3 regions of the Pseudomonas sp. GW821-FHT05H12 genome follow, and region 2 is predicted to be linked to each of the others. Evidence: predicted binding sites of a transcription regulator. Region 2 holds the regulator's gene; each other region holds the start of a gene.

Region 1 (6,596 bases), on a different contig from region 2:
CGTTTCTTCCAGCTGGAAGCCGCCAGCGGTCTGTTGTTGATCGCTGCTGCCGCCCTGGCGCTGATCATCAACAACTCTCCGTTGTCGCACCTCTACAACGCCTTCCTCGACGTACCGGTGGTGGCCCAGGTGGGCGCCCTGAAAATCGCCAAGCCCGCCCTGCTGTGGATCAACGACGGCCTGATGGCGTTGTTCTTCCTGCTGATCGGCCTGGAGGTCAAACGCGAGCTGCTCGACGGTCACCTGTCCAAGCCTTCGCAAGTGGTGCTGCCCGGTGCCGCAGCCATCGGCGGCATGGTGGTACCCGCCTTGATCTACTGGGCGCTGAACAAAGGCAATTCAGCCGCACTGGCCGGCTGGGCGATCCCCATGGCCACGGACATCGCGTTCGCCCTGGGCGTACTGGCCCTGTTGGGCAAGCGCGTGCCGGTATCGCTGAAACTGTTCCTGATGACCCTGGCCATCATTGATGACCTGGGCGCGATCATCGTCATTGCCCTGTTCTATTCCACTGACCTGTCTGGTGCCTCGCTCGCCGGCGCAGCGGCGTGCCTGACTGCCTTGATCGCGATGAACCGCCTTGGCGTGATCAAGCTCGGCCCCTACCTGATCATCGGCCTGATCCTGTGGGTCTGCGTGCTCAAGAGTGGCGTGCACGCCACGCTGGCTGGCGTAACCCTGGCATTCTGCATCCCGATGCGCACCAAGAATGCCGAGCCTTCGCCGTTGTTGACCCTTGAACACGCCCTGCACCCCTGGGTGGCCTATGGCATCCTGCCGCTGTTCGCCTTCGCCAACGCCGGTGTCTCGCTGACCGGCGTCAGCCTGGACAGCTTCACCCACCACGTACCGATGGGCATCGCCGCCGGCCTGCTGATCGGCAAGACCGTCGGCGTGTTCGGCCTCACCTGGATAGCCGTGAAAACCGGCCTCTCCGCCCTGCCCTCGGGCGCCAACTGGGGCCAGGTCTTCGGCGTGGCGATCCTGTGTGGTATCGGCTTCACCATGAGCCTGTTCGTCGGCTCCCTGGCGTTTGTGCCGGGTGTCAGTGAGTTCGCCGGGGAAGACCGTATGGGCATCCTGACCGGTTCTATCCTGGCAGCGTGCATTGGGTATGCGGTCACGGCGATGGCGAGTCGCAAGAAAGCTTGAGCCTGCTCAGGAGCCGGACATCCGGCTCCTGAATTCCTCCAATTCCTTCCTGCCCCCCGGACGCGACCTACATCCCGGCCTTTCTGGTTGCCATAACGTCATGAGCCCGACTAACCCGTCGGGCTTCGTTATCTAGCAAACACAATTCAGCCAAGCCCCATGGCCTGAAAACGGAAGAGTTCCAGGGAGGAAAAATAAAGATGCAATATCACGATCCAGATTTGGAACACGATGAGGCAGTACGTTATCTAGCAACATCGGACGTGAATAAAGTGACAGAAGCCCTGATATCCATTGGGCTTAATGAGCTGAATGGAGAGTGGGCGGAGCACACTTGCCTCCAGTTCATCGACCATCCTGACGATAGCTTTTCGGCAGCGGCTATCGTAGCGATCGGTCACATAGCACGTCGATTCGGCGCGGTAGATATGGCGAAAATCACACCAGCGTTCGAACGAGCAAGACGCAGATCCCCCTCGTTGTCGGCTGCAGTGAATAACGCCATGGACGACATAGAAATGTTCACCTGAGGCCCAAAACACCTCACACAAGAAACCTCAACCGCTCACCCGGTTGAGGTTTTTCTTTTTCCGCTCCCCCCCCAACATGAAACTTGCCCTCCCGCCCCCGCGCACCCTAAAGACTTCACGCTCACCGCCGACTAGCTGGTGTGGTGCCACGACTGTCCTGGCCCAGGACGCCCGCCCGCCCCTGCTCCTCAACGCGTTTTCAGACCGAGCGTAAACCCCATGTTCCTGAGAAATATAAGAATCGCAGCCAGAGCCTTCATCGGCTTCGCCGCCATTGCGTCACTGAGTGTGTTTCTCGGCCTGTTTGCGCTCAAGCAGATCGGCGAAGTCCAGTCCCAGGCGGCCGACATCCAGAACAATTGGATGCAGCGCGTCAGGATCCTGGCCTTGGCCAACGCATCGCTCGACCGTTTCCGCCTGGGTGAAATGGCGCACATCCTGTCGTCCAGCGATGCCGACATGCAGACCTACGAAGACAAGTCCGCAGGTCGCCTCAAGGCGGTCAAGGAGCAGTTGACCCAGTACGCGGCGCTGTTGCGTACACCGGAGGAAAAATCACGGCTCGAGGTGTTCAACCAGAGCCTCGAGGCGTATGCGAAAAACCATACCGAGATGCTCAAGCGCTCGCGCTCAGGCGATAAAACCGGCGCGCGGGACTTTCTCAACAGCATTCGAGAAAGCTATGAGCAGATGACCAAGAACTTCGACCAACTGATCGACCTTGCCAACAAGGGCGCAGAACAGGCCGGCATGACGTCCGTCGGTGCTTACCAACATGCGGTGGGTGGTATCACGCTCGTGATCCTGTTGGTGAGTGGCGGCACGGTGCTGGTGGCCTGGTTGCTGACCCGCAGCATTACCGGCCCGATCATAGAGGCCGTACAGGTGGCAGAAACTATCGCAAAAGGCGATCTCACCCAGCCCATCAACCCGACCGGCAACGATGAAGCCACGCGCTTGCTCAGGGCCCAGGAGGTCATGCGCAACAACCTGGTACAGACCCTGCGGCAGATCACCGGCTCGTCCAGCCAACTGGCGGCGGCGGCCGAAGAGCTCAATGCCGTCACTGCCGAAGGTAGCCGTGACCTGCAGCAGCAACATGGCGAAATCGAACAGGCCGCTACTGCCGTCACCGAGATGACCACGGCGATTGAGGAAGTGGCGAGAAATGCGGCGTCCACCTCCGACCTGTCCCAGGAGTCGCGAAGCATTGCCTTGAAAGGCCAGCAACGCATGGTCGAAGCGCTGAACGCAATCCAGGCCCTGACCCGTGGTGTTGAACTCAGCTCCGGCCAAGTAGGCGGCCTTGCCGAGCAGGCCAAGGGGATCGGCAAGGTCCTCGATGTGATCCGCACGATTGCCGAGCAAACCAACCTGCTGGCGCTGAACGCAGCCATCGAAGCCGCGCGCGCGGGCGATGCGGGCCGCGGGTTTGCCGTGGTTGCCGATGAGGTACGAGCCCTGGCCCATCGCACCGCCCAGTCGACCCAGGTAATCGAACAGATGATCGGCAGCATCCAGACCAACACCGCCAGCACCGTCAACACCATGCTCGACAGCAGCACCATGACCGAGCAAACCCTGGCGCTGGCCGAACTGGCGCAGAAAGCGCTGGCGGATATCCTGGCGGCCAACGATGAGATCAATGACCGCAACCTGGTCATCACCACAGCGGCGGCTGAGCAAGCTGATGTGGCCCGGGCGGTTGACCGCAATTTGCTGAACATTCAGCAGTTGTCGGTTCAGTCTGCGGAAGGCTCGACCCAAACGACAGCTGCGTCGCAGTCCCTGGCAAGCCTGGCCCATGAGTTGAACACCCTGGTGAAGCACTTCCAGATCTGAGGGCAGCCTGAAAAACCAAAAAGCCGTCTCGGTTTAAACCGAGACGGCTCCACTTCTTAGACCCTACAGGTCATCGAAGCTGTCCCGCAGGAACACCCACACGTGGTACACACGCAAGGCGTTCACTACGAGGTTCCACGTACGTCGTGCAAACTTCGACATACTCGGCCCTCCAAATGTTGGGCCTTACCTCCAGCGTACTTACCGGAACATGCGCGCCTTCGGATGCTGTCATCGCGTCCTTTGAGGTGGCTGGGTTGATGGGCCACCCGCATCAATCCGGCACGGATTACTAGCCCGTGGCGGTTGGTCCGAAAACTTCGGCGTTGACCCAGTCAATCTGCAAAGTGACAAACGTGGAACGGCGTTGATACTAACGGGGCGCAGAGCCAAAGGTGTGACCAAGCGCTGTTGAATGCAGTGAATTGCGCTTAAAGTTTATTACCGTCTTTTGCAGAAAAATCCGGTAAAGGAAATCTCATAAATCATGCTCACCTCCCCTCAATGAGCCTTGCGTGACACTTTAAGCAGCATTAGTATCTCGCCCATGTCATCGCGTCCTGTGAGTATGCAAGCCCAACCAGAACTGGGATTGCAATAAAGAACCGCCCTACTAAGGCGGTTTTTTATTGCCTGCATTTTTAGTCCATACGAAAGCGCTTTCACTTCAACTCTAATGCTCAGCCAACCTTGCCCCACGTAATAAAAAAACCCCCAACCAGTCACCTGGTTGGGGGTTTTGTGTTTCTACAACCGACGCTTAGCGAGTCACGCGGCTGGTGCCGTTAACGGTCATGATGCGAACGCGGTCACCAATGCGGAAGATCTCGTTCTCTTCAACCGCTTGCACGTAGGCGCGCATGCTGCCGTCGTCTTCGCGAACGGTGATTTCAACGCCTTGGGTGCGGGTCAGGCCTTCTTCGGTGGCCGAGCCCAGCAGGCCGCCAGCGACGGCGCCGATCACGGCAGTGACAATGCTGCCACGACCGCCGCCGATGGCGCTGCCGCCAACGCCGCCGATGACTGCGCCAGCAGCGCCGCCGATTGGGGTCTTGGTGCCTTCGATTTTCACCGGACGCAGGGATTCAATGGTACCCATGCGAACGGTCTGTACACGACGCGCTTCGTCACGGGAGTACGAGTCGCCGGTCAGACTCGAGGCGCAGCCACCCAACAGCAACGACAGGGTGGTAAAGCAGGCAACTAGTAAAACGGACTTACGCATAGCATCAACTCCAAAGGACAGGTATTCATTAGACGCTGCGGCTTGGCGCCTGTCACGGCAAGCACGGCAGAAAATTGCTTTCATTCAGCCCTAGTACAGACTGCCCTTACCAGAAAACTCGACGAACGGTAGCACTCTCCTTGTACCAAGAAGTGTCACGCATACGCTTGCCGGTGGAGTTGTCCGCAATCAACAACCCGAAGCCTCTTGATAAAGACGCCGGGCCTGCGGACATTATTCAGGTGAGGTGACGAAAGGTGAGGCTCAGGGCGCCAGGCGCTCGCGTGTCCACTCGCCCGCTTGCAGGCGATAGTTCAGGCGGTCATGCAGGCGGCTGGCGCGGCCTTGCCAGAACTCGATGCGCTCAGGCAGCAAACGGTAGCCGCCCCAATGCTCGGGGCAATCGGGCTGGGTATCACTGAAACGCTGCTCGGTTGCCTTGAGCAAGTCCTGCAGTTCTTCACGGTCACGGATGACCTTGCTCTGCGGCGACGCCCAGGCCCCCAGGCGGCTGCCCAAGGGACGCACCTGGTAATACGCGTCCGACTCTTCAGGCGTGACCTTGACCACCCGCCCCTCGATACGCACCTGGCGCTCCAGGGTCGGCCAGAAGAAAGTCATGGCCGCGAAGGGCCGTGCCGCGAGCTGTTCACCCTTGGCACTCTGATAGTTGGTGAAGAAGGTAAAGCCCTGCGCATCCAGCCCCTTGAGCAACAGGATGCGACAGTGCGGGCGACCTTCGGGGTCGACCGTCGCCAGGGTCATGGCATTGGCTTCCACCGGTGGCTGCTCGGTTTTCACCGCATCGGCAAACCACTGGTGGAACAACGCAAACGGTTCATCCGGGGCCTGGGCCTCGCTCAAACCGTCCCGTGTGTAGTCACGGCGCATATCAGCCAGTGCCTGGGTCATGCGACTTTATCCTTGTGCTTCAACAGATCAGTTTTTCGCCTGGTCGTTCGCAGCCGGTGCAGCAGCCTTGGCTGGAGCCGGTTTCTTCGCGGCGGGTTTGGCCGGCGCTTTTTTGGCGGCAGGCTTGGCAGCGGCTTTCTTGGCCGGAGCCTTTTTCGCGGGAGCCGCTTTCTTCGCAGCGGGAGCCGGAACCGGCGCTGGCGCCGTTTGTACCGCGACCATTTCAGCCACTGGCGGTTTGCCCGAGCTGTATTTGTTCAGCAGGGCGAGCATCGTAGTGCGCTGGGTGAACAGGATTTCCATGCGACGGTTCAGTGCGCGGCCCTGGGTGCTGTCGTTGGCCGCACGCGGCATCAGGTCACCCATGCCACGCAGCATCAGGCGATCCTGCTTCAAGCCGCTAAGGCTGAAAATCGACGCGATGGACTGCGCACGCTCCTTGGTCAGGGCTTGACTCACCGGCTCCGCGCCATTGGTGTCGACGTGGCCCAGAACCAGTACGGCGGTTTTCGGGTCGCCTTCAACGGCCTTGGCTACACGAGTGAACGGGCCCAGGGTCACCGGCAGCAACATCGCCGGGCGTTTCGGGTTGTAGGAACCATCCACCGGGGCGATCACGACCAGTACGTTTTCGCGGCGCTCCAATTGCAGGTTGCTGTCCTTGATGGCAGCACGCAGGCGCGGCTCGTAGTCGTCCAGCCAGGCTTGGGTGATTTTCGGATCAGGCATTGGCACGTTGGTCACATCGACCTTGGCCAGTGGCTTTGGCTTGCTTTCGAACGGCCACCACCAGTGGGTCTCGGTGTCGGTCTTGGCAACCTCCGGCGCGGCGGCTGGCGACGGCGCTGGAGTCGCAGCCTTGAGGTCGGCTTTCAGGTCAGCCTTGGCGTCGGCCGCCTTGTCGTCGGCGCTCTTGGAGGAGAACGGCCACCAGC
Region 2 (6,596 bases):
AGGCGCAGGTGCAGCAGCGGCCGCAGGGGCCGGAGCGGGCTTGGCAGCAGGCGCGGCGGCTTTGGCAGCTACCGGTGCGGCCGTTGCTACCGCAGCGGCCGGGGCCACTTCGGAGAACTTGCCTTTGCCGTGCAATTCGTCCAGCAGGGACTCGAACTCGTGATCGGAAATCAGCCCGTCATCGGCCGGCGCGGCGGCGGTTGCAGCGACTTCCGGCAAGGCGTCGGCCACAAAGGTGCCCTTGCCGTGCAGTTGGTCGAGCAACGCTTCGAATTCGTCGTCGGTAATGTCGGTGTTGGCGGAGGCCGCCGGCGCTTCTGGCGCGGCGGCAGGCGCCACGGCGTCGGCCGCGAACTGGCCTTTGCCATGCAATTGGTCGAGCAGTGACTCGAACTCTGCGTCGGTGATGTCTTCGCTGGTCGGTGCCGCGACTTCAGCCGCCGCAGCCGCCGGGGCCTCAGCCTCGGCCTTGACGGCACTGAGGGAGTTGAGCAGCTGTTCGAACTCGCTGTCCGTCACGTCCGGCTCGGCTTCCACCACAGGCTCGGGCGCCGCAGCCGCAACGGGTGCGGCCGAGGTGTCGGCAGGTTCTGCCAGCCGCGCCAGGGCGGCCAGCAGTTCCGGAGTGGCGGCAGTAATCGGTGCACGGTCGCGCACTTCGCTGAACATGCCGTTGACCGCATCCAGTGCTTCGAGAATCACGTCCATCAATTCCGAGTCAACGTGACGCTCACCCTTGCGCAGGATGTCGAACACGTTCTCGGCGATGTGGCAGCACTCCACCAGCTCATGGAGCTGGAGGAAGCCGGCGCCCCCTTTTACAGTGTGAAAACCGCGAAAAATTGCATTGAGCAGGTTCGCATCATCCGGCCGGCTTTCCAGCTCGACCAGTTGTTCGGACAGTTGCTCTAAAATTTCGCCGGCCTCTACAAGGAAATCCTGAAGGATTTCTTCATCGGCGCCGAAGCTCATGTGGGTGCTCCTTAGAAGCCTAAACTGGATAACAGGTCATCAACATCATCCTGACCCGATACAACGTCTTCACGTTTATCGGCATGAATCTGCGGACCTTCACCCTTGGCGAGATGTTTTTGTGGATCTTTTTCCGAGAGGATCGCTGCGCGGTCATGTTCGATACCGGCAAAGCGATCAACCTGGCCTGCCATAAGCACCAATTTGAGCAAGTTGCTTTCCACTTCGGTGACCAATTGGGTCACACGCTTGATCACCTGGCCGGTGAGGTCCTGGTAATCCTGGGCCAGCAGAATGTCGTTGAGGTTGCTGGAAACCGTGCGGTTTTCCTGCTCGCTGCGCGACAAAAAGCCGTCGACCCGACGCGCCAATTCACGAAACTCTTCCGCGCCCACTTCCCGACGCATGAAGCGGCCCCAGTCAACGCTGAGGGCCTGGGCTTCATTGGCCATTCCATTGACCAGGGGCGTGGCGTTCTCCACCAGGTCCATGGTGCGGTTGGCCGCCGCCTCAGTCAGCCTGACCACGTAGGACAGGCGTTCGGTGGCATCGGTGATTTGCGAAATCTCTTCGGCCTGGGGCATGTGCGGGTCAATCTGGAAATTGACGATCGCACTGTGCAGCTCGCGCGTGAGCTTGCCCACTTCCTGGTACAGGCCGCGGTCACGGGTCTGGTTGAGCTCATGGATTAACTGCACCGCGTCGCCAAACTGGCCTTTTTCAAGGCTGTCGACCAACTGGTGAGCATGCTTTTTCAGGGTCGACTCGAAGTCTCCCTGTGACGTTTCTTTATGCTCCATAGCTCCCCCGTGGCAGCATCAATGACCGATGCGTTCGAAGATTTTCTCGATCTTCTCTTTCAAGGCCAGCGCAGTGAATGGCTTGACCACGTAACCGTTTACCCCGGCTTGGGCGGCTTCGATGATCTGCTCACGCTTGGCTTCGGCGGTCACCATCAGCACAGGCAGGCTGCGCAGTTTTTCATCAGCACGCACGTGGCGCAGCAAATCGATACCGGTCATGCCCGGCATGTTCCAGTCGGTTACCAGAAAGTCGATGCTCCCGCTGTTGAGGATCGGAATTGCCGTAATGCCGTCATCCGCCTCGACCGTGTTTGTGAACCCAAGGTCACGCAACAGGTTTTTTATGATCCGCCGCATCGTTGAGAAGTCATCAACGATGAGGATTTTCATGTTCTTGTCCAATTCGACCTCCAAGCAGTCTTAAACGCGCCCAGCACCTGGACGCGCCATTTCAATCAACAGGCGTTACACAAAAAGGACTGCCCAGGGCACCACGGTACGAACCCGCGAAAGCGTGGGCTTTCACGGTAGCGTCTGCAGTGTCCCCACACTGCCTGTCAGCGCGCTCGCCACTCTCCCAATCGCCCCCGCAAGCGGGCTGCGCACTGGCTATGCAGCTGGCTGACACGCGACTCGCTGACCCCCAGGACCTCACCGATTTCCTTGAGGTTCAGCTCTTCGTCGTAGTACAGCGCCAACACCAGTCGCTCACGCTCCGGCAAATTGGCGATCGCGTCCGCCAACGCGCCCTGGAAGCGTTCATCTTCCAGGTCACGCGACGGCTCGAGATGTGCACTCGCGCCGTCCTCGTGCAGCCCTTCGTGTTCGCCGTCCTGCAACAGGTCGTCGAAACTGAACAGGCGGCTGCCCAAGGTATCGTTCAAAATCCCGTAGTAATCATCGAGACTCAATTGGAGTTCGGCCGCAACTTCATGATCTTTAGCGTCACGACCGGTTTTTGCTTCAATTGCGCGAATTGCATCACTGACCATGCGCGTATTGCGGTGCACCGAACGCGGTGCCCAATCGCCTTTGCGCACTTCGTCGAGCATCGCGCCACGGATACGGATACCCGCATACGTCTCAAAACTTGCACCCTTGCTCGCGTCGTATTTGGTCGACACTTCGAGCAAGCCGATCATGCCGGCCTGGATCAGGTCTTCGACCTGGACGCTGGCCGGCAGGCGTGCCAGCAGGTGATAGGCGATACGCTTGACCAACGGCGCGTAGCGCTCGATCAACTCGCCCTGGCTGTCACGGGCAGACTTCTTGTACGCGTTGTAGCCAGTCGCTGTCATAGCACGGGTCCTGCGCTCGTCTGATGCACCAATCGCTCGACGAAAAACTCCAGATGCCCCCGCGGGTTGGCGGGCAACGGCCAGGTATCGACCTTCTGGGCAATGGCCTTGAACGCCAGTGCGCACTTCGAACGAGGGAACGCTTCATAGACCGCACGCTGCTTTTGCACGGCCTTGCGTACACACTCGTCATAAGGAACTGCGCCGACGTATTGTAAGGCGACATCGAGGAAGCGATCCGTGACCTTGGTCAACTTGGCGAACAGGTTTCGCCCCTCCTGAGGGCTTTGGGCCATGTTGGCCAGCACGCGGAAGCGGTTCATGCCGTAGTCACGGTTAAGCAGTTTGATCAGGGCGTAGGCGTCGGTGATCGAGGTGGGTTCATCGCAGACCACCAGCAGCACTTCTTGCGCCGCGCGCACGAAGCTGACCACGGACTCGCCGATCCCGGCGGCGGTGTCGATCACCAGCACGTCGAGGTTGTCGCCGATATCACTGAAGGCCTGGATCAGGCCGGCATGCTGCGCCGGGCTCAGGTGCACCATGCTCTGGGTGCCCGAGGCGGCCGGCACGATCCGAATGCCACCGGGGCCCTGGAGCAGCACATCGCGCAGCTCACAACGGCCTTCGATCACATCGGCGAGGGTGTGTTTGGGTGTCAGCCCCAGCAGAACGTCGACGTTCGCCAACCCCAGGTCAGCATCCAGCAGCATGACGCGACGGCCAAGCTCTGCCAGGGCCAGGGACAAATTCACTGACACGTTAGTTTTCCCGACGCCACCTTTGCCGCCGGTCACCGCGATCACCTGTACGGGATGCATGCTGCCCATTTTATTTCTTTACCTTGTCTTGCTTAGACGCAGGCTACATGGCTTGGCCGCGTGAATCGCTTGCAGACCATCGATGTAGATACATTTCACGGTGTTCATGCTGCCCTCAACCGACCCGTTTTGCCGGGTTGTGGTAAAGGTCAGCGAACATGTCGGCCATCGCTTCCTCGCTAGGCTCTTCTTGCATTTGCACGCTGACTGCACGGCTGACCAACTGATGACGGCGCGGCAGATGCAGATCATCCGGGATCCGCGGCCCGTCGGTCAGGTAGGCAACCGGCAATTCGTGGCTGATGGCCAGGCTCAACACCTCGCCCAGACTCGCCGTTTCATCGAGTTTAGTCAGGATGCAACCGGCCAGGCCGCAGCGCTTGTAGCTGTGATACGCAGCGGTAAGAACCTGTTTCTGGCTGGTGGTTGCAAGCACCAGGTAATTCTTCGACTTGATGCCACGCCCGGCCAGGCTTTCCAGTTGCATGCGCAACGCCGGGTCGCTGGCTTGCAGGCCAGCGGTATCGATCAACACCACGCGCTTGCGCAACAGGGGGTCGAGGGCATTGGCCAGGGACTGGCCCGGGTCGACGTGGGTCACCGACACATTGAGGATACGCCCCAGGGTCTTGAGCTGTTCCTGGGCACCAATACGGTAGCTGTCCATGCTCACCAGCGCGATGTTCTGCGCGCCGTACTTGAGCACGTAACGCGCGGCCAGTTTGGCCAGGGTGGTGGTCTTGCCCATGCCGGCAGGGCCGACCATAGCGATCACACCGCCCTCTTCCAGGGGCTCGATTTCCAGGGTGACGATCATGCGCGCCAGGTGGGCCAGCAACATGCGCCAGGCCTGGCGAGGCTCTTCGACTTCGGCGGTGAGGGCCAGCAGGTCGCGGGACAACGGGCCGGACAAGCCGATACGTTGCAGGCGGCGCCACAGGTTGGCCTGTTGCGGCTTGCTGCCTTGCAGCTGGGTCCACGCCAGCGAACCAAGCTGGACTTCCAGCAGCTCACGCAGGCCATTGAGTTCAAAACGCATCGAGTCGAACACACGCGGGTCGACTGCGGGGGCCGGGGCTGGCGCAGCAGGACGCGGTGGTTCTTTGAAGGTCGGTTCTACCAACGGCTCGGCAGCGGTCAGCGGCAGGCCGGCGAACAGTTGGCGATTGGTGGTGGCATCGCTGTCGCCACGCATGCTCAGTTCAGCCTGGGCCGACACAATGCGCGAAGCGGTCTTGCGCAGCTCGTCTTCGAGTTCCATGTTCGGCACACGCGGCGCCAGCGCCTGGGGGGTGTAATCCAGGGCAGCCGTCAGCTCGACACCACCGGCAATGCGGCGGTTTCCGATAATCGCGGCGTCGGCGCCCAATTCATCACGAACCAGTTTCATGGCCTGACGCATATCGGCGGCGAAAAAACGCTTAACTTGCATAACCCACTACCCTCAGCCGTTGGGCCCTACTGTCGCGACGATAGTCACTTGCTTGTTGTCAGGAATTTCCTGATAAGCCAAAACGTGCAAATTCGGTACTGCCAGGCGCCCAAATCGCGACAACATCGCTCGGACGGGGCCGGCCACCAGCAGAATGATCGGCTGGCCTGCCATTTCCTGGCGCTGCGCGGCTTCGATCAACGAACGCTGCAGCTTCTCAGCCATGCTTGGCTCCAGCAGAACGCCCTCTTCCTGGCCTTGTCCTGCCTTCTGAATACTATTGAGCAATATTTGTTCCAACCTTGGTTCCAAGGTGATCACAGGCAGCTCGGAGTCAATCCCTACAATGCTTTGCACGATTGCACGCGACAATCCGACGCGCACGGCGGCCACCAGGGCGGCAGTATCTTGACTCTTGGCGGCATTGTTGGCGATGGCCTCGGCAATGCTGCGGATGTCGCGCACCGGCACTTGCTCGGCCAGCAGCGCCTGCAGCACCTTGAGCAATTGCGACAGCGACAGCACGCCCGGCACCAGTTCTTCGGCGAGTTTTGGCGAGGCTTTGCCCAGCAAACCCATCAATTGCTGGACTTCTTCGTGGCCGATCAGCTCGTGGGAGTGCTTGTAGAGGATCTGGTTGAGGTGGGTCGCGACCACGGTACTAGCGTCTACCACGGTATAACCGAGGGACTGGGCCTGGCTGCGCTGGCTGACTTCGATCCACACCGCGTCAAGGCCAAAAGCCGGATCTTTGGCGGTTATGCCGTTGAGCGAGCCAAACACCTGGCCGGGGTTGATCGCCAACTCGCGGTCCGGGTAGATCTCCGCTTCAGCGAGGATCACGCCCATCAGGGTCAGGCGGTAGGCGCTCGGGGCCAGGTCGAGGTTGTCGCGAATGTGCACAGTGGGCATCAGGAACCCCAGGTCTTGCGACAGTTTCTTGCGCACACCCTTGATCCGGGCGAGCAGTTGGCCGCCCTGGTTGCGGTCTACCAGCGGAATCAGGCGGTAGCCCACTTCCAGGCCGATCATGTCGATCGGGGTCACGTCATCCCAGCCAAGCTCCTTGGTTTCCTGGGCGCGGGCCGGGGAAGGCAGCAAATCCTGCTGACGGGCGATTTCCTGCTGGGCCAGCACCTTGACCTGGTTTTGCTTGCGCCAGAACAGGTAGGCACCGCCAGCGGCCATGGCCGCCATGCTGAGGAACGACACGTGGGGCATGCCCGGCACGATGCCCATGATCGCCATGATGCCCGCCGCCACGGCCAGC
Region 3 (6,596 bases), on a different contig from region 2:
AAGGCGATGGCGACCACCAGCGTGCCGAGGCCGCGGATGGTGCCTGCATCGAATTCAAATCCCATGGCTCACCTCTTGCTCTTGATGGCAGTGCCGAGCACTTGCAGGTAAGAAACCAGCGCGTCCATCTCGGTCTTGCCTTTGAGGCTGGCCACGGCGCCACTGATGTCGTCGTCGGTGTACGGCACGCCGAGGGTGCGCATCACTTTCAACTTGGTCTCGGTGTGGCTGCTGTCGACTGGGGCGGTGACCAGCCACGGGTAGGCCGGCATTTTCGACTCGGGCACCACGTTGCGCGGGTTGTACAAGTGGGCGCGGTGCCAGTCGTCCGAGTAGCGTGCGCCGACGCGGGCCAGGTCCGGGCCGGTGCGCTTGGAACCCCACAGGAACGGGTGGTCCCACACGCTTTCGCCCGCCACCGAGTAGTGGCCGTAGCGCTCGGTCTCGGCGCGGAACGGGCGGATCATTTGCGAATGGCACTGCACGCAGCCTTCGCGGATGTAGATGTCGCGGCCTTCCAGTTGCAACGCGGTGTAGGGCTTCATGCCTTCCACCGGCTTGTTGGTCACGTCCTGGAAGAACAGCGGGACGATCTGGGTCAGGCCGCCGATGCTCACGGCGAGCACCATCAGCAGCATCAACAGGCCGACGTTCTTTTCAATCGTTTCGTGTTTCATCACAGACTCCTCAGGCCAGCTGCGCTGCAGCGGTGACTTCGGCCGGTTGCGCCGAACGCACGGTGCGCCACGTGTTGTAAGCCATCAGGAACATGCCGCTGAGGAAGATGGCGCCGCCCACCAGCCGCACGATAAAGCCTGGGTGGCTGGCCACCAGGGTTTCGACGAAGGAGTAGGTCAAGGTGCCGTCTTCGTTGACCGCACGCCACATCAGGCCCTGGGCGATGCCGTTGACCCACATCGAGGCGATGTAGAGCACGGTGCCGATGGTGGCCAGCCAGAAGTGCGCGTTGATCAGGCCGAGGCTGTACATCTGCTCGCGCCCGAAGACTTTGGGGATCATGTGGTACAGCGCGCCGATGGAGATCATCGCCACCCAGCCGAGGGCGCCGGCGTGTACGTGGCCGATGGTCCAGTCGGTGTAGTGGGAGAGGGCGTTGACGGTCTTGATCGCCATCATCGGGCCTTCGAAGGTCGACATGCCGTAGAAGGCCAGGGACACCACGAGGAAGCGCAGGATTGGGTCGCTGCGCAACTTATGCCAGGCGCCCGACAGGGTCATCATGCCGTTGATCATGCCGCCCCAGCTCGGTGCCAGCAGTACCAGCGACATCACCATGCCCAGGGACTGCGCCCAGTCCGGCAGCGCGGTGTAGTGCAGGTGGTGCGGGCCGGCCCAGATGTACAGGGTGATCAGCGCCCAGAAGTGCACGATGGACAAGCGATAGGAGTACACCGGGCGCTCGGCCTGCTTGGGCACGAAGTAGTACATCATCCCCAGGAAACCGGCGGTGAGGAAAAAGCCTACCGCGTTGTGCCCGTACCACCACTGCACCATGGCATCCGTCGCACCGCCGTAGAGGGAGTAGGACTTGGTCAGGCTGACCGGGATTTCCAGGTTATTGACGATATGCAGGATGGCCACGGTGATGATGAACGCACCGAAGAACCAGTTGCCGACGTAGATGTGCTTGGTGGTGCGCTTCATCACCGTGCCGAAGAACACAATGGCGTAGGCCACCCAGACGATGGTGATCAGGATGTCGATCGGCCATTCCAGCTCGGCGTATTCTTTGGAGCTGGTGTAGCCCAGTGGCAAGGTGATCGCGGCCAACAGGATGACCAGTTGCCAGCCCCAGAAGCAGAACGCGGCGATCTTCGGCGCGAACAACTGGGTCTGGCAGGTGCGTTGCACCGAGTAGAAGGAGCTGGCGAACAGCGCGCAGCCACCGAAGGCGAAGATCACCGCGTTGGTGTGCAACGGACGCAGGCGGCCGAAGCTGGTCCACGGCAGATCGAAGTTGAGTGCAGGCCAGACCAATTGGGCAGCGAGAAAAACCCCGAGCCCCATGCCGACGATGCCCCACACCACCGTCATAATGGCGAATTGGCGGACCACCTTGTAGTTATAGGCGGTACTTAAAGTAGTGTTCATGGTTCCCCATCCACGGTTCAACCCAAGCAGATGCGGCACTTGGGTTGGAGTTATAGGCAGACTAAAAAGCGAGGCAAGCATGGGAGAAGAGCACAAGGCCAGTATTGACGGGGATCAATGGGCGCAGTGTGTGCGGGAACACGGGTGGTTGTGGGATGTCGCCCCGCCCGTTGCGGGACGCGAGCCTGTGACGCTGATTTTGGCGCACGGCGCCGGCGCGCCGATGGACTCATCCTTCATGAACGACATGGCTGCACGCCTTGCCGGGCATGGCGTCAACGTGGTTCGCTTCGAATTTCCCTACATGGCCCAGCGCCGTGTGGACGGCGGCAAGCGCCCACCGAATCCGGCGCCGAAACTGCTGGACGCCTGGCGTGAGGTGTATGCGCAGGTGCGACGTCATGTCGCTGGGAAACTGGCGATTGGCGGCAAGTCCATGGGCGGGCGCATGGCCAGTTTGTTGGCGGATGAGTTGGGTGCCGATGGGTTGGTGTGCCTGGGGTATCCGTTTTATGCCGTGGGTAAACCGGAGAAACCACGGGTCGAGCATCTGGTGGCGCTGAAGACGCGTACTTTGATTGTGCAGGGTGAGCGGGATGCCCTGGGCAATCGGGCGGCGGTGGAAGGGTATGAGCTGTCGCCGAGTATCGAGGTGATGTGGCGGGTGGCGGGGGATCATGACTTGAAGCCGTTGAAGGCGTCGGGGTTTAGTCATGAGCAGCACCTGGAGGCCGCGGCGGTGAAAGTGGCTGGGTTTCTCGCTGTCCTTTAGGCCGTCATCGCCGGCAAGCCGGCTCCTACAAGGTTTACGTAACCCCTGTAGGAGCCGGCTTGCCGGCGATAGCGGTTTACCGGTTGAAACGCTCTACCAGCGAATACTGGGTATTGGCGGTATGGGTCAGCTCTTCACTCAACTGCGCCGAGTTCAACGCCTGCTCCGACGTCTGGTCCGCCAACAGCGCAATGGTGCTGATGTTGCGGCTGATCTCTTCGGCCACCGAGCTTTGCTCTTCGGTCGCTGCCGCGATCTGGGTGGTCATGTCGGTGATATGCGCCACTGCTTCACTGATGCCCACCAATGCCTGGTCCGCTTCCATCACCCGCGCCACACCTTCTTCGGCCTGGCGATGCCCGGCGTCCATGGTTTGCACGGCGGCGGCGGCGGTCTGCTGCAGCTTGGCGATCAGGGCGTGGATCTGACCGGTGGATTCGGCGGTGCGCTGCGCCAGTTGGCGCACTTCGTCCGCCACCACCGCAAAACCACGGCCCATCTCACCTGCACGGGCCGCTTCAATAGCCGCGTTCAGTGCCAGCAGGTTGGTCTGGTCGGCAATGCCTTTGATCACATCGACCACGCCGCCGATCTCATCGCTGTCTTTAGCCAGCTGGGTGACGGTCACGCCCGTTTCACCCACGGCAACGGACAGGCGCTGAATCGCCTCGCGGGTTTCCCCGGCGATATCGCGACCTCGACCGGTGAGGCGGTTGGCCTCCTGGGTCGCATCGGCTGTGCGCTGTACGTGGCTGGCGACTTCCTGGGTGGTCGCGGCCATCTGGTTGACGGCGGTGGCCACTTGCTCGGTTTCCACGCGCTGGCGCTCCAGGCCGCTGGAGCTGTTGTGCGCCAGGGTGTTGGACTGCGCGGCTTGATCGTTCAGGTGCTCGGCCGTGTCCTGCAAGCGTGTGAGGCAGGTCTTCAGGCGTGCTTCCTGGCTGAGGATCGACATCTCCAGGCGCGCTTGTGCGCCACGGCTGTCGGTGTACATCTGTGCGATCAACGGGTCGGAGGTGGTCTGCTCGGCCAAGCGCAACAAGCGCTTGAGGCCGCGCTGCTGCCAGCTCAGGCCCAGCAGGCCCAACGGCACCGACAACCCTGCCGCCAGGGCGAAGCCCCAATGGGAATTCAGCGACGCGCCGATCATGAAGCTCAATTGGCTAACCAGGATAAACGGCAGCCAGTCCTGCAGCACCGGCAGCCACTTGTCCCGCTGGGGAACGGCAGACTTGCCTTGGTTGATGCGTTGGTAGAGCGCTTCGGCCCGGCGGATCTGCTCGGCGGTGGGCTTGATGCGCACCGATTCGTAGCCGATCACCTGGTTGCCGTCGAAAACGGGGGTCACATAGGCGTTAACCCAATAGTGATCACCGCTCTTGCAGCGATTCTTGACAATGCCCATCCATGGCAAGCCTTGTTTGAGCGTCGACCACATGTGCGCGAACACAGCCGCCGGAACGTCCGGGTGACGCACCAGATTGTGCGGGGCACGAATCAGCTCGTCACGGGTGAACCCACTGATTTCGACAAACGCGTCGTTGCAGTAAGTGATGACACCCTTGGCATCTGTGGTGGAGATCAACCGTTGCTGAGCGGGGAAGGTACGTTCGCGCTGGGTAACGGGTTGGTTATTACGCATGATTGTTCAATCCGCAAGGCTTTCAAGGGGTATCGGCAGGGTCAGGCGTTTATTTAACTTATTTTTGCAACAATCGACTGGCCAGCATTGGGTACATAACCCCTGTAGGAGCGGGCTTGCCCGCGAAGGTCGCCAACGATAACGCAGGGTTTATGGTTAAACGCGGCGTTCACGGGCTTTTCGCGAGCAAGCTCGCTCCTACAGAGGGCAATCAGCCGGCCAGCATTGGGTAGGTAAACAACCCGAAGTGAAGCAGATTCAAGCCAAAATGCGTGGCAATCGCTGCACCCAGCCCGCCAAACCGGTACGCCAGGCCATAACCGACCCCGGCGATGCTCGCCAGCAGCACCCAATGCCAGCCCGCGCCGAGGTGCGCCAGGCCGAACAGCAGTGAGGCGAGCAAGAGTGCGAGGTTCTCCCCATACGGCAGGTGTTTGAAACGTTGGCTCAAGCCGCCCTGGATGTAACCGCGAAACAGTGCCTCTTCCACCAAAGTCACCAGCAACAGGTTGTTCAACACCCATAACCACGCCTGTTCCGGCCACTTTGGTGCCCAACTGATAATCCCCAGCAACGCCGCCCCGCCTAGCGCTGCAACAGCCGTCAGGGCCAACGCCAGTGCCGCCACGCAAATCGACAGCCGCAACGTCCGTCGCGCAACGATCCACGGGCAGGCCAGCAGCAGCCAGAAACCGATCAGGGGTTTGTCCTGGTTCAGGTACATCGAGAACGGCACGGCGTCCGGGGTCAACCGTTGCGGGTCGATGCCGCGCCCGTTGTAGAAACCCGGCAACCAGTGCATCGCCAGGCCCAGCGCCAGGACGATGAACAAACCGTGGCCGAGGTAGCGCGCCCAGGGCGTGCGTTGCTGGCGCACCGCGTAGCCGGCGATCAGCAACAGGCCGACCGAGACGGCCGCGAGCAGGCCCAGTTGCCCGTAGATCAAAGCCACTGAGTAGCCAATGGAGAGAAGCACCAGGTACAGCCAGGGCAGAGCGATCATGTGAAATCCTTGGAAAAAACCGGCGGCATTATAGCGACCGGTGTTTTGCCGCCGCATGAAAACTCCTCCACGCAAAAAGACCCGGAGGAGTTATTGCAAAATATGTTTGCGGCTGGTTATAGTCGGTCGGCATCCCTCCCTTCAAAAAGATCAGCACATGCCAGCTTTCCAGCGCATAGCGGTAGTCGATTCAGCGGTCAACGCTGTGGTCGTGCCGTGCGGGGAAAAGCAGCCTGCGCAGATCAGTCACTACCCCCCTCCTGTCAGTAGCACGCCGGTGTACGCAGTCGTATCACCGCCGGGTGTTGGCATTTCGGGCTGATCAGCTCTGCTGTTCCCGTCTGCCCGCCTGAAAAAAACCTAATGCATTTCAGCGTCTGCTGAATCGGCTTTTTTTGCCTGATGACAGGTGGTAACCATGTCTGTTCTTTCGAAACAATCCGTGGCCGCGGCGGCCTCGACGAGCCTGTTTGTCCTGCTGTGGAGCAGCGGGGCGATTTTCTCCAAGTGGGGCTTGGCCCATGCGTCACCCTTTGCGTTCCTGCTGATGCGCTTTGCCATCGCCCTTGCGGGCCTGGTGATCCTGGTGCCGGTCCTCAAATTGAAGTTGCCGCGCCCCGGCAAACCCCTGCTGTATGCGGCAGCAACCGGATTGGTGCTGTTGGGGGCTTATCAGATTTTTTACCTGCTGGCCCTCGACCTCAAAGTCACGCCCGGCGTGATGGCAACCATCATGGGCGTGCAACCGATCCTCACCGTGGTGCTGATGGAACGCCAACGTTCCTGGCGCCGGATGTTCGGCCTGGGGCTGGGCCTGGCGGGGTTGATCATGGTGGTCTACCAAGGCATCGGCATGTCGGGCATGTCTCTGGCAGGGATGCTGTTCGGGCTGTTGGCACTGGCCAGCATGACCTTTGGTTCGATCATGCAAAAGCGCATCACCGATAACCCCCTGGGCACACTGCCGGTGCAATACCTGGCGGGCTTGCTGTTGTGCGCGGTATTCGTGCCGTTCCAACCGTTCCACTTTGAACACAGCAAGGGCTTTTTCGTGCCGGTGCTGTGGA

Evidence for each region. Region 2 encodes FliA, which starts transcription of late flagellar genes. Its sites were predicted from a motif close to CTAAAGTTTNNNNNNNNNNNGCCGNTAA; they were not measured.
Region 1: AC07SU_RS28965 (methyl-accepting chemotaxis protein) is a predicted target of FliA. The motif match lies at 1,789-1,816, and genes of this name have one in related genera.
Region 3: AC07SU_RS16140 (methyl-accepting chemotaxis protein) is a predicted target of FliA. The motif match lies at 4,556-4,583, and genes of this name have one in related genera.

Annotation. Positions count from the first base shown of each region.
Region 1 covers NZ_JBWKRS010000053.1:22,685-29,280, reverse strand. The annotation lists gene nhaA (Na+/H+ antiporter NhaA) at 1-1,152, shown strand, start outside; gene AC07SU_RS28970 (hypothetical protein) at 1,353-1,682, shown strand; gene AC07SU_RS28965 (methyl-accepting chemotaxis protein) at 1,902-3,524, shown strand; gene AC07SU_RS28960 (outer membrane lipoprotein) at 4,285-4,749, opposite strand; gene pdxH (pyridoxamine 5'-phosphate oxidase) at 5,014-5,661, opposite strand; gene AC07SU_RS28950 (OmpA family protein) at 5,689-6,596, opposite strand, start outside.
Region 2 covers NZ_JBWKRS010000041.1:10,962-17,557, forward strand. The annotation lists gene AC07SU_RS26615 (chemotaxis protein CheA) at 1-972, opposite strand, end outside; gene AC07SU_RS26620 (protein phosphatase CheZ) at 984-1,772, opposite strand; gene AC07SU_RS26625 (chemotaxis response regulator CheY) at 1,791-2,165, opposite strand; gene fliA (RNA polymerase sigma factor FliA) at 2,333-3,073, opposite strand; gene fleN (flagellar synthesis regulator FleN) at 3,070-3,903, opposite strand; gene flhF (flagellar biosynthesis GTPase FlhF) at 4,010-5,326, opposite strand; gene flhA (flagellar biosynthesis protein FlhA) at 5,339-6,596, opposite strand, start outside.
Region 3 covers NZ_JBWKRS010000016.1:95,808-102,403, reverse strand. The annotation lists gene AC07SU_RS16160 (cbb3-type cytochrome oxidase subunit 3) at 1-65, opposite strand, end outside; gene ccoO (cytochrome-c oxidase, cbb3-type subunit II) at 69-677, opposite strand; gene ccoN (cytochrome-c oxidase, cbb3-type subunit I) at 688-2,112, opposite strand; gene AC07SU_RS16145 (alpha/beta family hydrolase) at 2,192-2,884, shown strand; gene AC07SU_RS16140 (methyl-accepting chemotaxis protein) at 2,961-4,526, opposite strand; gene AC07SU_RS16135 (CPBP family glutamic-type intramembrane protease) at 4,738-5,529, opposite strand; gene AC07SU_RS16130 (DMT family transporter) at 5,948-6,596, shown strand, end outside.